DNA from 2 places in the Anaerosinus gibii genome. Region 1 is predicted to be linked to the other one. Evidence: predicted binding sites of a transcription regulator. Region 1 holds the regulator's gene; the other holds the start of a gene.

Evidence for each region. The regulator HrcA, encoded in region 1, represses chaperone genes, less so after heat shock. The targets are predictions, from matches to a motif close to TGTTAGCACTCNNNNNNNNNGAGTGCTAACA.
Region 2: the regulator HrcA is predicted to act here: its motif matches at 1,757-1,787, upstream of groES (co-chaperone GroES).

Annotation. Positions count from the first base shown of each region.
Region 1 is NZ_CP120678.1:1,569,660-1,573,100, forward strand. Features, by position in the region: gene P3F81_RS07560 (TCP-1/cpn60 chaperonin family protein) at 1-1,469, opposite strand, end outside; gene hrcA (heat-inducible transcriptional repressor HrcA) at 1,543-2,574, opposite strand; gene hemW (radical SAM family heme chaperone HemW) at 2,679-3,441, opposite strand, start outside.
Region 2 is NZ_CP120678.1:886,935-890,375, reverse strand. Features, by position in the region: gene groL (chaperonin GroEL) at 1-1,383, opposite strand, end outside; gene groES (co-chaperone GroES) at 1,430-1,714, opposite strand; gene P3F81_RS04155 (ANTAR domain-containing response regulator) at 2,080-2,664, opposite strand; gene P3F81_RS04150 (histidine kinase N-terminal domain-containing protein) at 2,665-3,441, opposite strand, start outside.

The DNA of each region.
Region 1 (3,441 bases):
CTCTTTATAGCATAGTATTTTACTAATGCTGGATCAACTATTCCCTTGGAAATCATATCAGTAATCTTACCATTATCACAATCAACTCCCAATGCTCCATTTTGTTTGTCAAATTGAGCACCGATGACTTCCTCCACTTTTTCTAATGGATGATATCCAGCATTTTTTATTATTTGAGACAATGGAGCCTTTAACGCTTGCACAACGCATTCAACTCCATAGTCAATCATCCCTGCAAATTCCTTTTTACGGCTTTTTAAGTTGCGTGCTAACATAATTTCAGCAGCACCGCCCCCCGCAACATATCCACCTTTTACAGCAGCCTGAACACTTGAAGCAGCATCTTTCGCAATTCGCTCTTTTTCACCAGCAATTTGTTTCGTCGCTGCACCAACTAATATTGCCGCTGTCGGTATTCCTTTGCCGCCAAGAACGCGAACTTGCTGTAATTTTTCATCTTCAATTACAGATTCGGCATAACCTAAATATTTTTCTAACTCACTGAGTGATTTTTTTAACCCAGTTCTTTTTAGCTTGCGGGCACCAACATGCTCTGCTACCCGATTTAGGATTTCGTTTTCCACACGTCTTAATATCATAACGCCTGCATCTGTTAAAACTTCTTCAGCATCAGAATTTACTCCACGGTCAACTAAAACGAATTTAACACCTAAATCAATAATTTTTTGTAAATTCTCTTTAAATTCAGCTTGCTGTTTCATGTATTGCTGAAATCCACTTTCAGTTCCCAAAGCTTCACTGCTCATTGTTTCAATCTCTAAAGCATCATCAATCACTAAAATCTTAACCGATTCTAATGTATGCGGCATCTCAGTATTCATTCGCTTTTGATGAATCAATACACCACCAAAAACTTCATTTTCTACACCATTTTGTGAATACACGATATCTGACAGTTTAAACTTTGCATCACAAAGCTTATCTTTTCCTATAAGCTTTGCCGCTTTTATGACCATATCCGCAACATCATTATATTTGCGCCCAGCAATTATAGCAATATTGTATAAATATGGATCATCTAAGGAGACCACTTTATGACTACAGCTTTCTATTAACTCTAAGGATGATTGAATTCCATAGGCAATTCCATCAATTAATTTGGCTACAGGAACACCCCGAATAACTTTATCTAAGCCTTCTGAAACTAAACTGCTTGCAACAATCGTCGCTGTCGTCGTTCCATCGCCAACTTTCTCCTGCTGATTTTTAGCGATAGCAATCATCATTTGCGCGGCTGGATGATCTACTTCCATTTGCTCTAAAATCGTCACGCCATCATTCGTAACGATTACACCACCATCACGATCCACAAGCATTGTATCAAGTCCTTTAGGACCAATTGTGCCCTCTACTGCACTTTTTACAGCCCGAATTGCACTTACATTAGTCGTCAATGCCGCTAGTTTGTCTTCAACTTCAGCACTGCTTTCCGCTTGCTTCAACGCCATTAATTATAACCTCCAAAATCATCAGAGTTTCATCATTTCTACACTAGAAATTATTATGTACTATAGGCAATGCCTATAGTTTGTATTGTGTTAATATCTTTTCTAAATTGTTGTGCATAAATTCTAATAGTGACATTACTTTGCCATATTCCATCCTCGTTGGTCCAAGAACAGCAATCGAGCCAATGACTTGCCCCTCTAATTTATACGTTGCACGAATGATGCTACAATCCTTAATTCCACTATACTTATTCTCTTGACCAATTGTCACGATAATCCCCTGCTCATTTTCATGAGAGTTTAATAAATCGCATAAGAGCTGCTCCTCTTCAAGCATATTAAGAAGATTTTGCATTTTTTCGACATCACGAAACTCTGGCTGGTTTATTAACTGTGTAGTTCCGCCCATATAAAGGCGTTCCTTTTTTTCAACTGTCAGCGCACGAGCAATCATATCAATCGCACACTCAAATAAATCAGTATCAGCCATAACTTCCGCTTTAATTTTTCTTAATACGGATGGCTTAATAGATTCCAATGAACGACCTGCTAAATGTTTGTTAATAACACCAGCAATCAATTGTAAATCTTCTACTGCCGCACCTTTCGGTATCGTCATCAATTTATTTTCAACGAAACCAGCATCAGTCATAATAACAACAATCACACGTTTTTCATCAAGTGGTAAAAATTGCAGATACCTAAAATTTGCCTGTGATAACTGTGGCGCTAAAACTAAAGAAATATTTTTTGTCAGCCTTGATATAATCTTAGCTGTTTCTTGAAATACTTCTTCAGCACGCTTGGCTTTTGCCTTATACCAGTTACTGATTAAATTCATTTCATTTTCTGTAATAGCCTCAGGAGCTAACAAGTCATCAACATAGAGCCGATACCCTTTTACCGAAGGAATACGCCCAGACGACGTATGAAGCTGTTCCAGATAACCAAGCAATTCTAAATCAGCCATTTCATTGCGAATTGTCGCCGAACTTACCCCCAAGTCATATTTACGGGCAATCGTTCTTGATCCAATAGGCTCTGCGGTGGAAATATAGTCATTAATAATCGCACGAAGAATTTTCTGCTTTCGTTCATCAAGCATCTTCCCACCTCCTATTGTTAGCACTCTACACCAGTGAGTGCTAATGTCTAATTAGAAAATACCACTCATTCATACGATTGTCAAGGCGTTATTATTTATTTTCTTTAGGAATCTAATAAAAATTCACAAAAAACCTGGTTACCATATTTCATTCCTAAGGAAGTTAAAAAAATTTGTCCATTCAATTCGGATAGTAATTTTTTTCTTTTTAAATTTTCAATAGTATCTCCATACAAATCTTTTAATTCATATCCAAAGGTATCCATAAATTCTCGGCAACTAATTCCCGTTTTTTTTCTTAACCCTAAAAAACAAAACTCTTCCACTTTATCTTTATGACTAAGAAGTTCTTCGTGCGCCACTGCATTACGTTCCCATTTTATTTTTTGTATATATTTTTCAACCTGCTGTTCATTATAAAACCTTTTATTTTGAAAACAAGAATGTGCTGCTGCTCCCAGTCCTATATACGGCAAACACTGCCAATATTTCAAATTATGACGACTTTCAAAACCAGCTTTTGCAAAGTTAGAAATTTCGTAGCGCTCAAATCCAAATTCCGGCAACTGCTTCATTACAAATTCATACATTTTATCTTCCAATGTTTCATCTGGCAAAAAAAGTTTATTTTGTTCTTCTAATTTTGCAAAGACTGTTCCCTCTTCCACTTTTAACCCATACACAGAAATATGCTGAATTGGCAACTTTATAGCCTCTCTAACACTGTATTCCACCTCATCCAGCGTTTGCTTCGGCAACCCATACATCAAGTCTAAACTAATATTTTTAAATCCAACACTTGCCGCGTCACAAACAATCTGCCGTGCCTCATCTGCCGTATGAATACGCCCGATTCTTTTTAAAAGA
Region 2 (3,441 bases), 680 kb from region 1:
AACAGAGCCTTCAAGACCTGCATTGTTTGCAATTTGGCGAACAGGTTCTTCAATTGCACGTTTTACAATTAATACACCAGTTTTTACATCGCCAGTTACTTCAATTGTGTCAAGTACAGGAAGAATATCGATAAATGTAGTACCACCACCAGCTACAATACCTTCTTCAACTGCAGCACGAGTTGCATTTAATGCATCTTCAATACGAAGTTTCTTTTCTTTTAATTCTACTTCGGTAGCTGCACCAACTTCGATAACAGCTACACCGCCAGCTAATTTAGCAAGACGTTCTTGAAGTTTTTCTCTATCAAAATCAGAAGTAGTATCTTGGATTTGAACTTTGATTTGCTCTACACGCGCTTTGATTTGACTAGCATCACCAGCACCATCAACTACAGTAGTTTCTTCTTTATTCGCACGTACTTGACGAGCGCGACCTAGATCTTCAAGCTCTACACTGTCTAATTTACGTCCTAATTCTTCTGTAATTACACTTGCACCAGTTAAAACAGCTAAATCTTCAAGCATAGCTTTACGGCGATCACCGAAACCAGGTGCTTTCACTGCTAAAGCTTTAAATGTACCACGAAGTTTGTTTACAACTAATGTTGCAAGAGCTTCGCCTTCAACATCCTCAGCAATAATTACTAATTCTTTACCTTGTTGTACAACTTTTTCAAGTACAGGTAAGATATCAGCAATTGCAGAAATTTTACGATCTGTAATTAAGATATATGGATCATTGAATACAGCTTCCATTTTATCAGTATCTGTTACCATGTATGGAGAAATATATCCACGATCAAATTGCATACCTTCTACTACGGAAAGGCTAGTGCCCATACCTTTGGACTCTTCAACAGTGATAACACCGTCTTTACCCACTTTTTCCATAGCTTCAGCAATTAATTTACCAATTTCATCATCGGCAGCTGAAATAGAAGCAACTTGAGCAATCGCATCTTTACCTTCTACTTTATGTGCATTATTTTTGATTTCACCAACTAATGCAGTTACTGCTTTTTCGATACCTTTTCTGATAATCATCGGATTAGCACCAGCAGCAACATTACGCATACCCTCATGAATCATTGCTTGTGCAAGTAAAGTTGCAGTTGTTGTACCATCACCAGCAACATCATTTGTTTTTGTTGCAACTTCTTTCACTAATTGTGCACCCATGTTTTCAAATGGGTCTTCTAATTCGATATCACGAGCAATCGTAACACCATCATTTGTAATTGTTGGAGCACCAAACTTTTTGTCCAGTACAACGTTACGACCTTTAGGTCCTAAAGTTACTTTTACCGCATTGGCTAAAGCATCTACACCTTTTTCCAATGCACGGCGAGCTTCTTCATCAAACAAAATTTGTTTTGCCATTATGTATTTGCCTCCTATAAATATTTAAATAGTAAATAAAAAGAAATTATTCAACAATAGCTAAAATGTCTCTTTCGCTAACGATTAAATAATCTTGTCCTTGTGCTTTCACTTCTGTTCCAGCATATTTAGAGAAGATAACTTTATCGCCAACTTTAACATCTAATGCTACACGTTGACCATTATCTAATACTTTACCAGTACCAACAGCTAATACTTTACCTTCTTGTGGTTTTTCTTTTGCACTATCAGGCAATACGATACCACTTGCAGTTTTCATATCTCCTGCTACAACTTCGATAACAACTCTGTCGCCTAATGGCTTAATCATGTTGGTTTGCCTCCCTTTATTTTAATAAAATTATTATTATTTTGTTAGCACTCTTTATATGTGAGTGCTAATTACATAATTCATAATATATAATTCATTGCCAAAAATCAATAGCAATAAACAAAATTTTAGACTTTTTATAAAAAAAAATTTTTCAAAAAGTAATAAAAATCTATTATTCTTTTAGAATTTCTCCATTTTACTTCCTCATGCTAATTTTTACCCCAAATCCCTAATAGAATAGAACCCATACTAAAATTATATGATATTTTCTCCTTATTTATACATATAAAAATTACAATGAAATTATTTCAGCACATTTATTTTTAAAAAGTTCCATCTCCAATTTTTTATTAAGAATAAAACTATCTATTTTTTTTCAAAACTGAATCTATAATTGATTTTGCTACTTCCTTAATCGTTTTTCTTTTCGCCATACTATATTGCTGAATTCTTCTATATGCCTCACTTTCATTAATTCCATACGCATCCATTAGTATGCCTTTTGCACGATCAAGCAGCTTTCGCATCTCTAAAGAGTTTTTAACATCATCTAATTCTTGCTCTAATTGAGCAATTTCACGAAATCTTGAAATTGCAATCTCCATCGCCGGAAAAAGATTACTTTCTTTTACTGGTTTCACTAGATATGCTAAAACACCCGAATCTTTGGCACGATCAACAATTTCTTTTTGGCTAAAAGCCGTAAGTAAGAGTACGGGTGCAAGTTTTTCATTTGCGATCGTTTTCGCCGCTGTAATTCCATCCATCTCTGGCATTTTTATATCCATAATAATTAAATCCGGTTTATATTTACGAGTAAGATCAATCGCTTTTATCCCGTCTGTAGCCTCTCCAATAACCTCATGTCCAGCTTCCTCAAGAATTTCTTTTAAATCCATGCGAATAATAGATTCATTATCGGCAATTACAATTCGTAAACTCTCCATTTACCTGCCCCCTCCCATTTTTCTTGGAATATTTATGCGCGCATGTGTTCCTTTATCACTGTAAAGTTCAAATGTCCCACCTAAGTCATCTTCAATTAATGTGCGGACAATTTGCAGTCCTAAACTTTTTGATGCATGTTTTTGAAAGGTTTCCGGCAATCCTGTCCCATTATCATATAAGTCAATAAGATAATTATCGCTTTCTCTGACAATATTAAGTCCAATAACACCTTCATTACAACCAATAAATCCATGCTCAATAGAGTTCTGTATAAGTTCATTCATTACTAGCGCTAAACTACTAGCATGTTCAGATGGTAAAATAATCGTTTCCCCTTTAAATTTTGTTTCGAGCTTAAAGTCCGGTTCGAGCATATTCTGCATAACTAAATCAAGAATATTTTTTGCTACTTCAACTACATCAATAATTTCAGCATCTTGCTGAGATAGAAATTCATGGACAACAGAAATGCTCAAAATACGATTCACACTTTCTTTCAAGGCAGCCTTTACTTCCGGTGAATTTGTCCTTCTTGATTGCAATCTCAATAAACTAGCTATCGTTTGCAAATTATTTTTTACACGATGATGAATTTCTTGAATAACCGCAGATTTTATAATTAATTCTTTTTCTTTCTTTTTTAATTCCGTAACATCAGAAACAATAATAACTGTCCTAAATAATCTCTGATTTTCATAAATTGGTATACTTCTTTGAATTAAAACTAGGTTCCCAATTTCTAATTCCTTTTCATGCGGTCTTTGAACAAGTGTCGT